DNA from 2 places in the Actinoplanes sp. CA-015351 genome. Region 2 is predicted to be linked to the other one. Evidence: predicted binding sites of a transcription regulator. Region 2 holds the regulator's gene; the other holds the start of a gene.
The links. Region 2 encodes HspR, which represses chaperone genes until heat shock. Its sites were predicted from a motif close to TTGAGTNNNNNNNACTCAA; they were not measured.
Positions count from the first base shown of each region.

Region 1 (7,349 bases), 4.2 Mb from region 2:
GGGATCGGACAGCTCGGTGATCGGCCGGAACTCCGGGTCACCGTCGAACGGTTCCCAGACGAAGTACGGCCCGATCCGCGCGGCCACCCGCAGTGCGTCGTCCATGACTCACACCGCCCCCCGGCGCAGCGAAGATTTCGTCCTGTGGGCCGCCGGCATTCCGAATGCCAGCGCGGCAGCGGAAATCCTCTTCGGCACACCCGAACCTTCGCACACCGCCGCGACCCGGGAACTCCGGGCCGCGGCGGTGTGACGACTCAGGCCGAGACCACCGACAGCTGCGGCTCCAGCGCGGTACGCAGGATGTCGCGCACGTCGGAGACGATGTGCACGGTCAGCGCGGCGAGCACGTCCTCCGGGACCTCGTCGAGGTCGGGCTCGTTGCGCTGCGGCAGGTACACCTCGGTGAGACCGGCGCGCTGGGCGGCGAGCAGCTTCTGCTTCACGCCGCCGATCGGCAGGACCCGGCCGGTCAGCGAGACCTCGCCGGTCATCCCTGCCTCGGCACGCACGTTGCGGCCGAGCAGCAGCGAGACCAGCGCGGTCGTCATCGTGACGCCCGCTGACGGCCCGTCCTTCGGCACCGCACCGGCGGGCACGTGCAGGTGGATCGGGTGGTCGAGCTGCTCCGGCGAGATGCCGAGTTCGCCGGCGTTGGCCCGCACGTAGGAGAGGGCGATCTGCGCCGACTCCTTCATCACGTCACCGAGCTGGCCGGTGACCGACAGCCCACCCTTGTCGCCGGGCAGCAGCGACGCCTCGATGTAGAGGACGTCACCACCCATCCCGGTCACGGCCAGGCCGGTGGCCACACCCGGGACCGCCGTACGCTCGGCCGACTCCGGTGTGAACCGCGGCCGTCCGATCAGGTCCTTCAGGTCGTTCGCCTCGACAGCGGCCGGCAGCTCACCCAGCGCGGCCTTGCGGAACGCCTTGGCGAGCAGCCGCTCGAACGACCGCACGCCGGCTTCGCGGGTGTAGTTCGCCGCGATCTCGCGCAGCGCGTCCTCGGTGACCGTCACCTCGCCGGGCTCCAGGGCGGCCCGCTCCAGCTGCCGGGGCACCAGGAAGTCCCGGGCGATGGCGACCTTGTCGTTCTCGGTGTAGCCGTCGATCGTGATCAGCTCCATCCGGTCGAACAGCGCCTGCGGGATGGTCTCCAGGGTGTTCGCCGTCGCGATGAACAGCACGTCGGACAGGTCCAGGTCCAGGTCGAGGTAGTGGTCGCGGAACGTGTGGTTCTGCGCCGGGTCGAGCACCTCGAGCAGCGCCGCGGCCGGGTCGCCGCGGTAATCGCTGCCGACCTTGTCCACCTCGTCGAGCAGCACGACCGGGTTCATCGAGCCGGCCTCCTTGATCGCCCGCACGATGCGACCGGGAAGGGCACCGACATAGGTACGCCGGTGGCCGCGGATCTCGGCCTCGTCGCGGACGCCACCCAGGGCGACCCGGACGAACTTCCGGCCGAGGGTACGCGCGACCGACTCACCCAGCGACGTCTTGCCGACCCCGGGCGGGCCGGCCAGCAGGATGACCGCCCCGGATCCCCGGCCGCCGACGAGTTCGAGGCCACGGGAATCGCGGCGGGCACGGACGCCGAGGTACTCGACGATGCGGTCCTTCACCTCGTCGAGGCCGTGGTGGTCAGCGTCGAGCACGGCACGGGCGGCGGACAGGTCGGTGTTGTCGGTGGTACGCGCGGCCCAGGGCAGGTCCAGCACGGTGTCGAGCCAGCTGCGGATCCAGCCGGCCTCGGGGTTCTGGTCGCCGGCGCGTTCGAGCTTGTCGACCTCGCGGAGCGCGGCTTCGCGTACCGCGTCGGGCAGCTCGGCGGCCTCGACCCGGGCGCGGTAGTCGTCGGTGCCGTCGGCCTCACCCTCGCCGAGTTCCTTGCGGATCGCCTTGAGCTGCTCGCGGAGCAGGTACTCGCGGTTACGCTTCTCGACCGATTCGCGTACGTCGGTCTCGATCTTGTCGTTGACCTCGGATTCCGCCAGGAAGTCCTTGGTCCACTCGATGAGCAGGCGCAACCGGGCCTCGACGTCCGGGGTTTCCAGGAGCTCGCGTTTGCGGTCGTTGGCGAGGTACGGCGCCCAGCCTGCGGTGTCGGCCAGGTCGCCGGGGTCGTCGATGGCGCTGACCGAGTCGAGCACCTGCCAGGCCTCGCGGTGCTGGAGCACCGAGACGACCAGCTTCTTGTACTCGGCGGCAAGCTCACGGGCCTGCTCGCCGGGCGCGGCCACCGGGACCGGCTCGGCCTCGACCCACAGCGCCGCGCCGGGACCGGTCACGCCGCTGCCGATCCGGGCCCGCACGCCGGTACGCAGAACGGCGGCCGGTGAGCCGCCGCGCAGCTTGCCGACCCGCTGGACGGTGGCCACCACGCCGTAGGAGGCGTAACGGTCCTCAAGCCTCGGTGCGATCAGCAGCTCGGAGTTGGCGGAGGTCCGGGCGGCGTCGACGGCCGCCTGGGCGTTCTCATCCAGTTCGACCGGCACGACCATGCCCGGGAGCAGGACGATGTCATCGAGGAACAACACGGGGAGTCGCTTGCTGGACATCGGGTACCTCCGGGAAGTTGAGTACAAGCGGCTCAACTGCGCAGTGCCCCCGTCTCTTCCGGCGTTCACTGTCAGCGAAAGTCACCCCGGCAACCGGACGGTCGACCGACACGCACCAGCTCGGTGATCCAGCGGTGTGCAGGCGTGTCAGAGCCGTGAAAGCGCCGTGTCAGCGCCGGCGCCCATCGTTACCGCCATGAGTTCAGCGATTGAGGTTTCCGGGCTGCGAAAGGCCTTCGGCGACAAGGTGGTGCTCGACGGCATCAACCTCGACGTCCCGGCCGGAACGATCTTCTCCCTGCTCGGCCCGAACGGGGCCGGCAAGACCACCACCGTCAACGTGCTGACCACGCTGATGACCCCCGACGCCGGGACGGTACGCGTCGCCGGCCACGACATCACCACCGACGCCAAAGCGGTCCGCGCCCTGATCGGGGTGACCGGCCAGTTCGCCGCCGTCGACGAACTGCTGACCGGCCAGGAGAACCTCCAGCTGATGGTCGACCTCAGCCGCAAGAACGTCAGCGGCAGCGTCGTCTCCGAGCTGCTGGAGCGTTTCGAACTGTCGGAAGCCGCGCAGAAGCCGGTGTCGGCGTACTCCGGTGGCATGCGCCGCAAGCTGGACCTGGCCATGACGCTTGTCGGCAACCCACGGATCATCTTCCTGGACGAGCCGACGACCGGGCTCGACCCGCGCAGCCGCCGCACGATGTGGGACATCATCCGTGACCTGGTCGCCGACGGGGTGACCATCTTCCTGACCACGCAGTACCTGGAGGAGGCGGACCAGCTCGCCGACCGGGTCGCAGTGCTCGATCACGGCCGGCTGGTCGCCCAGGGCACGCCCGCCGAGCTGAAGCGCCAGATCGGCGGCACCCACGTCCGGCTCCGGTTCACCTCGATCACCGAACTGGACGCGGCCGCCCGGATCTTCCCCGGCGGTCAGCAGGACGCCGATGCCCTCACGCTGCGGATCCCCAGCGACGGCGGCACCGGCTCGCTGCGCGCCCTGCTCGACCGGCTCGCCGGCCACCAGCTCAGCGCCGAGGAGTTCTCGGTGCACACCCCCGACCTTGACGACGTCTTCCTCGCCCTGACGGGCCGCACCGCGGAGGCAGCCAAATGAGCACGAAGTCCCACTCGCTCGTCATGCTGCGCCGTGACTTCAAGCACCTCACCCGGAACCCGACGTCGCTGTTCAACGCGGTCCTGATGCCGATCGTGATGATGCTGATGTTCGTCTACGTGTTCGGTGACGCGTTCAACGTCGGCGTCGACTACATCGACTACGCCACGCCGGGGCTGATCCTGCTGGCCGTCTGCTACGGGCTGGGAGCCACCGCCACCTCGGTGAACGTGGACATGACCAAGGGCATCATCAACCGGTTCAAGGCCATGGACGTCTCCCGGGGAGCGGTACTCAACGGTCACGTGGTCGCCAGCGTGCTGACCAACCTGATCGCCATCGCGGCGCTGGTGGCGGTGGCGTTCCTGCTCGGGTTCGACCCGTCGGCGAGCGCGCTCGACTGGCTCGGTGTGCTCGGTGTGGTCCTGCTGCTCGGTGTGGCGACCAGTTGGCTGACCGTGGCGCTGGGCCTGGCCGCGAAGTCGCCGGAGACGGCGGGTCTGGCATCGGTGCCGCTGGTCATGCTGCCGTTCTTCAGCAGCGCGATCGTGCCGGCCGAGCTGATGGGCGCCGGTGTGCGGCAGTTCGCCGAGTACCAGCCGTTCACCCCGATCATCGAGAGCCTGCGCGGTTTCCTCAACGGCACACCGGACACCGGCGCGCTGATGGCCGCCGTGGCCTGGTGCATCGGGATCGCCCTGGTCGGCTATCTCTGGGCGTCCCGCACGTTCAAGAAGCGAGCGTGACCCCGGCCAGCTGACGCCAGTCACGTGACCGGCCGTCCCGAACCGCCTCGGCGAACCCATCGTCGCCGAGGCGGTTCCGTGCTGCCCGCTCGATGCGTGCCACGTCCGGGTTCGAGCCGTCCTGGAGCCCGCGCATCCCGGCGCTCGCCCCCAGCAGCCGCGCGGCCTGAACCTCCGACCCGGACAGCAGAGCCAGGTCCGCGACGCCGACCAGGATCGCGGCGATCAGGGCGGCATGCCCCGCCTCGGCGGCAGCCTCACACGCCGACGCGTGGTGCGAGCGGGCCGTGCCGAGGTCGTCGGCGAGCAGGCCAAGGAGGCTCTCGGTGAACGCGCGTACCGTCGGCTGGTCCGCCTTGTCGCCCAGAATCGCCGTGGCGGCATCGAGCTGGCCGCGCGCCTCGAGGAGATCACCACGCCAGCGGGCCAGCTCGGCTCGGGTGAGCGCGAGCTCCGCCAGAGCGTCGGGCCAGGTGACCCGCTGGGCGCACCGTTGTGCCTCGGCGAGCGCGGCGGCGCTGGCCGTCTCGTCGCCGAGCAGCCAGTACAGCTGGGCCTGGCGGGCCCGCAGCCCGATGACGTCCTCGATGGCGCCGGCCTCGGTCACCACGGTGACCGCCTGTTCGTAGTGGTCGCACGCTGTCGCGAGGTCACCACGGGTGGCGATGCGGTCGGCCAGCTCGGTCAGGGCGAAGTAGATCCCGAAGCGTTCACCCAGTGCCCGGAACTCGGCGAGCGCGGTCTCCAGGTACTCGTCGGCTTCACGCCCGGCCTGGCCGAGGTTGATCCGCGTCTTGCCCAGGTGGAGGCGGGCCAGTGCGCGTACCCAAGGGTCGTGGTCCTGGAGAAGGTTTTCCCAGGCCGGGAGGGAGGCCTCGGGGGATTGCAGGAGGCGTTCGAGAGGGACGACGAGGTTGAGCAGCGGGCCGGGCTTGTCGATGGTGCGGCGGAGCGCGAACGCTTTGTTGATCCACTCGGCGGCCTGGTGCTCGTCGGCGCGGCCGGAGCCGGCGTAGAGGACAACCAGTGCGTAGACGGTCGCCCGGATCTCGTCGGGCACGTCGCCGGGCGTCGCGGTGGACTTCTCGCCGGGCGTCGCGGTGGACTTCTCGGTGGGCGTCGCGGTGGACTTCTCAGTGGACGTCTCGGTAGCTGCGGTGATCAGCTCGGCGCCTTCGGCCTTGCGGCCGCTGAGCCACCAGTACCAGCCGGCGCCGGCCGCGAGCCGCATCGCCGCGTACGCCTCGCCGGCGGCCAGCGCGCCGCGCATCGCGGCGCCGATGTTGTCGTGCTCGGCTTCCAGGACGGCGAGCCATTCGAGCTGGTCGGCGCGGCGCAAATGCGGTTCGGCGGTCTCGGCCAGCTCGGTGAACCAGGCGAGATGCGCGTGGCGCACCGACTCCTGCTCGCCGGCCTCGGCGAGCCGCTGGGCGGCGTACTCCAGGATCGTGCCGAGCATCCGGTACCGCGGCACCGCGGTCGCGCTGGTGACCAGCAGCGATTTCTCGGCCAGCGAGGTGATCAGCTCGAGCACGTCGTCCGGCTCGACGCCGCCGCCGGAGCAGACGCGCTCGGCAGCTTCCAGGCTCGCCCCGCCACTGAACACGGACAGGCGGCGCAGCACCCGCCGCTCGTCCTCGGTGAGCAGCTCCCAGCTCCAGTCCACGACCGCGCGCAATGTCCGATGTTGCGGCTGCGCGGTGCGGCTGCCCTTGTTGAGCAATCGGAATCGGTCATCGAGCCGCGCGGCGAGCTGGTCGAGCGACATCGTGCGCAGCCGGGCCGCGGCCAGCTCGATCGCCAGGGGCATGCCGTCGAGCGCACGGCAGACGCGCGCCAGGACGGCACGATCGGGCGCCAGGTCCGTTCCCACCGCGCCGGCTCGTTCGAGCAGCAACTGTACGGCCGGAGACGCCTCGATCTCCTCGGCGGTGGCGTCCCGGACGGGCACCGCGAGGGGCTCGACCCGCCACAGCGCCTCACCGGTGATGCCGAGTGGTTCCCGGCTCGTCGCGAGGATCCGCAGCCGCCGGCACTCCCCCAGCAGGCGATGGGCAAAATCGGCCGCTGCCTCGATCAGGTGCTCGCAGTTGTCGAGCACGAGCAGCATCTTGCGCTCCCGGATCGCGCTGATCAGCCGGTCGGTCAGGTCGGTGTGCGGCGACGCGGCGAGCAGCGCGTCACGCAGGCCCAGCGCAGTGATCGCCGCCTGCGCCACATCACCGTCGCCGCCGGCCTGGTTGTCGCGGCCGCTCGGGGTTTCGCGGCCGCCGGCCGGGCCCGCCGCGATCGCGGCGAGTTCCACCAGCCAGGCGCCGTCCGGAAGGTCGCCGGCCAGCGTCCGCGCGGTCTCGGTGGCGAGCCGTGTCTTGCCGGAGCCGCCCGGCCCGATCAGCGTGGTCAGCCGCCGCCCGGCGACAAGCTCGCGGACCGCGGCGATGTCGTCAGCTTTGCCGACAAAGCTGGTCAGCTCGGCGCGCAGGTTGGTCCGCCGGTCCTGCTCGGGCCGGCCGAGGTCGCCACGCAGCAACGCCACGTGCAGCGCGGCCAACTCCGGTGAGGGGTCGGCGCCGAGCGCGTCAGCGAGGGCCTCTTTCGTACGCTCGAAGACCAGCAACGCCTCGTTCCCCCGCCCGCCGGCGACGAGAGCGCGCATCAGTGCGGCGGCGAGGCGTTCCCGCATCGGGTGCTCGGCAACGAGACCGGTCAGCTCGGTGACCGTCCCGACGTCCTCCAGCGCGGTCAGCCGCAGCTCCTCGAGCCGGGCGACAGTGGTGTCGCGGATGATGCCGTCCGGCAGGCCGGCGTCGGCGAAGGGCGCGCCGCGCCACAGGTTGAGGGCGTCGCGAGCCCGGCTCGCAGTGATGAGCCGCTGGAAGCGCACGGCATCGACGGCATCGGGGTCGACGGCGAGCC
Region 1 is NZ_CP192102.1:4,361,589-4,368,937, forward strand. Features, by position in the region: gene ACQP2E_RS20225 ((2Fe-2S)-binding protein) at 1-105, opposite strand, end outside; gene ACQP2E_RS20230 (hypothetical protein) at 104-253, shown strand; gene lon (endopeptidase La) at 258-2,561, opposite strand; gene ACQP2E_RS20240 (ATP-binding cassette domain-containing protein) at 2,758-3,687, shown strand; gene ACQP2E_RS20245 (ABC transporter permease) at 3,684-4,433, shown strand; gene ACQP2E_RS20250 (BTAD domain-containing putative transcriptional regulator) at 4,417-7,349, opposite strand, start outside.
Region 1: a site for HspR is predicted at 2,579-2,597, ahead of lon (endopeptidase La). Genes of this name have one in related genera too.

Region 2 (7,349 bases):
AGCAGCCGGGACGCCTCCAGCAACTCGCCGTCGCGCTGCGCGCGCTCCTGGGCGGCCCGTGCCTCGTCGAGGCGTTTCTTCAGCTCACCCACCCGGTTCAGCCCGCCGCGCTCGCGTTCCCAGCGGGCAGTGAGCGCGGTGAGGTCTTCCTCGCGGTCGGCGAGGTCGCGGTCCAGCCGCTCCAGCCGGGCCACCGACGCGGGGTCGGTCTCCTTGCTGAGCGCGAGTTTCTCCACCCGCATCCGGTCGACCTGGCGCTGGAGCTGGTCGAGCTCGACCGGCTGGGAGTCGATCTCCATGCGGAGCCGGGAGGCCGCCTCGTCGATCAGGTCGATCGCCTTGTCCGGCAGGAACCGGTCGCTGATGTACCGATCGGAGAGGCTGGCGGCCGCGACCAGCGCGGCATCGGTGATCTGCACCCGGTGGTGCGCCTCGTAACGGCCCTTGAGCCCGCGCAGGATGCCGATGGTGTCCTCGACCGTCGGCTCGCCGACGACGACCGGCTGGAAGCGGCGCTCCAGAGCCGGGTCCTTCTCGATGTGCTCGCGGTACTCATCCAGGGTGGTGGCGCCGACCATGCGCAGCTCACCGCGGGCGAGCATCGGCTTGAGCATGTTGCCGGCGTCCATCGAGCCCTCGCCCTTGCCGGCGCCGACGACCGTGTGCAGCTCGTCGAGGAACGTGACGACCTGCCCGTTCGACCCGCGGATCTCTTCGAGGACGCTCTTCAGCCGCTCCTCGAACTGGCCGCGGTACTGCGCGCCGGCGACCATCGCGCCGAGGTCGAGCGAGACCAGTTTCTTGTCGCGCAGGCTTTCCGGCACGTCGCCGGCCACGATCCGCTGGGCCAGGCCCTCGACGATCGCGGTCTTGCCGACGCCGGGCTCACCGATCAGCACCGGGTTGTTCTTGGTACGCCGGGAGAGCACCTGCACCACCCGGCGGATCTCGGTGTCCCGGCCGATGACGGGGTCGATCTTGCCGTCCCGGGCCAGTGCGGTCAGGTCGACGCTGTATTTCTCCAGCGACTTGTACGTCTGCTCGGGGTCGGCGTTGGTGACCCGCCGCTCGCCGCCACGGACCTGCGGAAACGCCGCGACGAGGGCTTCCTCGGTGGCGCCGGCGCTCTGCAGGGTGTGCCCGACCGCCCCGCCGACCCGGGCCAGGCCGGCCAGCAGGTGCTCGGTCGACACGTACTCGTCGCCGAGCGGCTTGGCGATCAGATCGGCCGATCCGATCGCGTTCACGAATTCGCGGGAGAGGCTGGGCTCCGCGGTGCTGGCCCCCCGCGCGGAGGGCAGCTGCTCGATCGCGCGGGCGGCCGCCCGGCGTACGTCAGCGGGGTTCGCCCCGACCGCCCTCAGCAGCGCGGTCGCGGTCGAGCCGCCGGTGTCGAGCAACGACAGCAGCATGTGCCACGGCTCGACCGTGGCGTGCCCGCGGCTGCCGGCGTCGGCGACCGCGGTGGTGATGACTTCGCGGCTCTTGGTGGTCAAGCGTTCGGTGTTCATGTGCTCCCCTGATCGGATCCCAACCAAGTGCGGACTTGAGCGTATGCCACTCAACTTTAGCGCGCACCTCATAGCCGTGACGGCCACCACCGGTGAGGGGCGACAACAGGAAAGAACCCGTAACGTACGAGCTGTGTCGCTGCCCTCCGTAACGCGACGGCTCCTCCCGCTCGGCCTCGTCTTCCTTACCACCGGCATCGCCACCGCGGTGGTCGGGCCCTTCCTCGGGCTCTTCCTCAGCACAGCGGTCGACGCCAGTCCGGTCCAGGTCACCGTATTCCTGGTGGTCTCGTCGGTCTCCGGTGTCGTGATGTCCTGGGCGATCGGCCGGATCTCCGATCGCCGCCCGATGCGCCGCATGCTCCTGATCACCGCGGGGCTGGCCGGCTGCGTCGGTTGTGCCCTCACCGCCTACGTGCGCGATTACTGGGTGCTGCTCGCGCTCACCGCGACGGCGACAGCGATTGCCGGGTCACTCTTCCCACAATCCTTTGCGTACGCACGACAGGTGCTCCAACGCGACGATCCGGCCCGTGCGGCGATGGGAATCAGCACCCTGCGCACCGTCTTCTCGGTCGCCTGGGTCGGTGGGCCGTCGCTGGCCGCGTTCCTGGTGGAGGCCGGCGGCTTCGAGTACGTCTACGGCGCCGCATCGATCACGTACCTGGTCGCCGCGCTGGTCGCGGTCCGCTGGCTGCCCGAGGTCGAGGCGCCGGCCGCGTCGCACGGCGATGAGCAGGTGTCCGGCAAGGTGCCGCGCGTGCTCTACCCGATCCTGGCCGGCTTCACCCTGCTGCAGACCTCAATGGTCCTCGGCGTGCAGGCGCTGCCGCTGTTCATCGATGCGGAGCTGGGCGGCTCGATCGGCGACGCCGGCCTGCTCCTCGGGCTCTGTGCCGGGCTGGAGATCCCGCTGATGCTCGGCTTCGGCTGGCTCTCCACCCGGGTGCCGATCCGCCTGATCGTCATCGGCGGCGCCGTCTGCGCGGTGATCTACCAGGTCCTGATGTCCACGGCCGGCTCGGTCGCGATGCTCGCCGTCGCGCAGATCCCGAACGCCCTGTTCATCGCGGCGACCTCCGGACTGGGCATCTCCTACGTGCAGGACTTCATGCCCCGCTTCCCGGGCCGGGCCACCACCATGTTCACCAACACGTTCCCGCTCGGGAGCATTCTGGCCGCCCCGCTCTTCGGTCTCGCTCAGGAGAACGGCTTCCGGCTGGCGTACGTGCTGAACCTGGTCCTGGTCGCACTCGGCCTGGTCCTGCTGGCGGTCTTCCGGTCAGGTGGCAACACGGACACGCCGGTCCTGTTTCGGGATAGCAACGGGCTGGTTGCGGGTTAACGTTGGCATCGTGCGCGTACGGGTGGAACAGACTCCTCTGCCGGGAATCGGCGTCCGCCATGACCTGGTGACGTCCTCCGGCCGCACGGTCGGAGTCGTCTCCCACCGCAACGGCCGCCGCGACCTGGTGCTGTACGACGTGGACGACCCCGACGCGAGCCTCGCCTCGATACCGCTGACCGACGACGAGGCGGAGGCCCTGGCCGACGTCCTTGGCGCTTCGCTGATGCTGGGTCAGCTGGCCGGCCTGCGACAGCAGGCGGCCGGCCTGCTCACCGAGCAGATCGCCCTCCCCGCCGGTTCGGTGTTCGTGGGCAAGCGATTGGGCGACACCCGCGCTCGCAGCCGCACCGGCGCCTCGATCGTCGCTGTTCTGCGAGACCGGGAGGTGATCGCCTCTCCCGAGCCGTCGTTCCGGTTCGAGTCGAACGACGTGGTCGTGGCGGTGGGCACCCGGCAGGGCCTGGACGGCGTGACCGCCATCCTGGCCGGCGACGACGACGGCTGAACCCCGTGCAACACGACACGACGATCCTGCTCATCGAGATCGGCGCGCTTCTGTTCGGCCTCGGCATGCTGGGGCGCATCGGACGGCGGTTCGGCCTCTCCCCGATTCCGCTGTACCTGCTGGCCGGCCTGGCCTTCGGCAGCGGCGGGATCGTGCCGCTCTCGGCAAGCGAGGAGTTCATCGGCATCGGGGCCCAGATCGGGGTGGTGCTGCTGCTGGTCATGCTCGGCCTGGAGTACTCCGCCGACGAGCTGGTGGACAACCTGCGCGCCGCCGCTCCGGCCGGCCTGATCGACATGCTGCTGAACGCGCTGCCCGGCGCCGCGTTCGCACTGCTGCTCGGCTGGGGCTGGCAGGCCGCCCTGGTGCTGGCCGGCATCACCTGGGTCTCCTCGTCCGGCGTGATCGCCAAGGTGCTCGGCGACCTGGGCCGGGTCGGCAACCGCGAGACGCCGGTGATCCTCTCGGTGCTGGTGATCGAGGACCTGGCGATGGCGTTCTACCTGCCGATCGCCACCGCGGTGCTGGCCGGCAGCGGCCTGATCCCGGGCCTGACCACCCTCGGCGTCGCGGTCGTCACCGTGGTGGCGGTGCTGGTCGTGGCGATCCGGTACGGCGGCGAGATCAGCCGTTTCATCTCGGTGAAAGATCCGGAGGCGTTGCTGCTCAGCGTCCTCGGCCTCACCCTGTTCATCGCCGGGGTGGCCGGCGAGCTGAAGGTCTCCGAGGCGGTCGGCGCGTTCCTGGTCGGAATCGCGCTCTCCGGTCCGGTCGCGCACCACGCCACCGAGATGCTGTCGCCGCTGCGCGACTTGTTCGCCGCCGTCTTCTTCGTCTTCTTCGGCCTCTCGACCGACCCGGCCGACATGCCCGCGGTGCTGCTCCCGGCGCTCGGGCTGGCCGTGCTGACCATGCTGACGAAAGTGCTGACCGGTTACCTCGCGGCCAAGCGGGCCGGGATCGCGCTGCCCGGCCGGCTCCGGTCCGGTCTCGCGCTGATGCCGCGAGGCGAGTTCTCCGTCGTCATCGCCGGCCTGGCAGTGGCGTACGGCGTGGACGCCCGGCTCGCCCCGCTCGCCACGGCGTACGTGTTGATCACCGTGGTCACCGGGCCGATGCTGGCGCGGCTTCCGGACTACCAGTGGTTCAAGAACCTTGTCCGGAAACGAATGGCAGCTCAGGCGGCGAAGGCAAATCCGCTCCCCGCCCCGGAGTGACAGTCGTCTCCACAGAGAACGCCCAAAGTTACTGTCCAGTATCTGAATGTGAAGCCTTGACACTTCCGCTGAAACACTCGGCACGCTACCGTCTCCGAGCGACGACTCTGAGTATTGGGACGTTCGACACCAGTGACCGGCGGAGTGACATCGGTCGCATGCTGTGAACGGTTGAGTTAGGCGGCGGCGTGAGCGTGCGTGAAGCATCTTTTCTCGGTTTCGGGAATCCGGTAGATCCCCGTCCGGACGAGCTTCAGGCGTGGGCGTACCACCCTGAGTCCGTCCCTTTGAGCACCATGCCACGTGACTGGGATCTGCTGATCTCCGGTGACGTGCTCGGCCCGACCCTGTTCGAGCTGGCCATGGACAGGCAGTGCCCGGCGCGGCGATTCGCACAGCACTGCATGTACATCTACGGCGCGGACGGTGTGCGGCAGAACGCGAGCGGGCAGCGTAAGCGCCGGTTGAAGAAGTTCGTGGAGCGCGCCGAGGAGGTCGGCGACGAGCCGATGCAGATCTGGGCGCACAACTGCCGGGTTCTGCTGACCCGGCCGGAGCTCTTCGATCACCACGACTGGATGGAGGGTGGCCTGGTCCGCCACCCGCGTCGACTGGGTCTCTTCAACCGAAGGTAATCACTTATTAACTACTAGTAGTAAACGGCGGCCCTGAATCAGGGCCGCCGTTTCACTTCGTCCGGTCACTTACTTGTCGGGGGAGCGGCGAGGCCGCCACACCACCAGCGCCGTCGAGTGGGTCTCCTGGCGAACCAGATCCCGGCCGGCGTACGGGCTGCTCATCGCTTCCAGCTGGGCGATCCGCTGGTACGCGGCCTCCAGCTGTTGCGCCAGCTCGGCCACCTCGTGCTGGAGGTCGCCGACGAGCTGCTCGAGCCCGATGATCCGCTTGATCCCGGCCAGGTTGACGCCGTCGTCCTGGCTGAGTCGCTGCACCTCGCGGAGCAGCGCGACGTCCCGCTCGCTGTACCGCCGGCCGCCTCCGCCCGCCCGGCCCGGTTGCACCAGGCCGAGGCGGTCGTACTGCCGGAGCGTCTGCGGGTGCATCCCGGCCAGCCGTGCGGCGACCGAGATGATCAAAACCTTCGCTTCGGAGGCTTCCGTTGAGATATGGATCTCTTCATACATGTGCCACCTCCCGTGAGGTCCTAACCAGCTCGGCGCATGCGGGCGTCGAGCCGCTCCCGCCCCGGAGGCGGGGTGAGCTTCGCGAATTTCTCCAGCGCGTCCCGGGCCTCGCCGGTGATGTCCGACGGGATCTGCACGTCGACGGTGACGATCAGATCGCCGGCCTGGCCCTCCTTGCGGACCACACCTTTGCCTCTGGCCCGGAGCTTGCGGCCGCTCGGCGTACCCGGTGGGACCCGGAGGGTGACCGGGCCGTCCAGAGTGGGCACCTTCAGGTCCGTGCCGAGCACCGCTTCCGCCATGCTGATCGGCACCGCCAGCGTCAGGTCGTCGCCACTGCGGCCGAACAGCTCGTCCGGCCTGACCTTGACCTGCACGTACAGATCGCCGGCCGTGCCGCCGCGGTCACCCGGCTCACCCCGGCCACTCAGCCGGATCCGCTGGGTGTCGGCAACGCCGGCCGGAAAGCGCACGTTGATCGTCCGGGTCTTGGTGACCCCGCCGGTGCCCCGGCACTCCGGGCACTTCTCGTCCACGACGCTGCCCGAGCCCTGACAGTCACGGCACGGCTCGGAGAAGCTGAACGAGCCCTGATTGCTGGAGATCATGCCGGAGCCCTGGCATTTCGGGCAGGCACGCGGCGTGGTCCCGGGCTTGGCCCCGGAGCCACGGCACGTGTCACAGGCGCCCGGGGTGCGCAGGGTCAGCGGCAGCGTGGTGCCGCGAACCGCCTGGACGAAGTCCAGCGTCACCTCGGTCTCGACGTCGCGCCCGCGCTGCGGCCCACGCCGGGCAGCAGCCGGGCCGGCACCGGCACCGGGTCCGGCACCACCGGAGAAGATCGAACTGAAGATGTCCGAGAAGCCGGTGCCACCGAATCGGCGGTCGGCTCCGGCACCCGCGCCGGCGCCGGCGGCCCCGCTGAACCCGCCGAACAGGTCGGAGGGGTCGAACTGGGTCCCGTTGCCGGAACGCGCGGCACCCCGCCGGAACGCGCCCGAGCCGAACAGGGAGCGCATCTCGTCGTACTCTTTGCGCTTCTTGTCGTCGGAGAGCACGTCGTAGGCCTCGGAAGTCGCCTTGAACTTCTCCTCGGCCGCCTTGTTGTCCGGATTACGGTCCGGGTGAAGGTCGCGGGCCAGCTTCCGGTACGCCTTCTTGATCTCGTCGGTTGAGGCGGACTTGTTCACGCCGAGCACGGCGTAGAAGTCTTTCTCGAGCCAGTCCTTCGAGCTCATTCAGTCCACCTCCTTCGGCTTGACTGCGGTGTCCCGCCCGCCGGCGAACCGGCGGGCGGGACACGAGACCAGTTTCACTCCAGCCCAGCTCACTCAGGATCGGCGACGGCGACCATCGCCGGGCGGAGCAGCCGCTCGCCCAGGTTGTAGCCGCGACGCATCACCTCGACACAGGTCGGCTCCGTGACGTCCGGGGACGTCTGGTGCGCGACCGCCTCGTGCAGGTTCGGGTCGAAGGCGTCGCCTTTCTCGCCGAACGCGACCAGACCGAGTTTGCCGGTCACCGCGGTGAGCTGCTCAGCCACCGAGGCGAACGGTCCGACCAGGTCGCCGTGCTCGCGCGCCCGGTCGATGTCGTCCAGAACCGGGAGCAGCGCGGTGAGCA
Region 2 is NZ_CP192102.1:99,239-106,587, reverse strand. Features, by position in the region: gene clpB (ATP-dependent chaperone ClpB) at 1-1,511, opposite strand, end outside; gene ACQP2E_RS00470 (sugar efflux transporter) at 1,645-2,856, shown strand; gene ACQP2E_RS00465 (cation:proton antiporter regulatory subunit) at 2,867-3,364, shown strand; gene ACQP2E_RS00460 (cation:proton antiporter) at 3,430-4,581, shown strand; gene ACQP2E_RS00455 (hypothetical protein) at 4,770-5,216, shown strand; gene ACQP2E_RS00450 (heat shock protein transcriptional repressor HspR) at 5,286-5,726, opposite strand; gene dnaJ (molecular chaperone DnaJ) at 5,747-6,964, opposite strand; gene grpE (nucleotide exchange factor GrpE) at 7,054-7,349, opposite strand, start outside.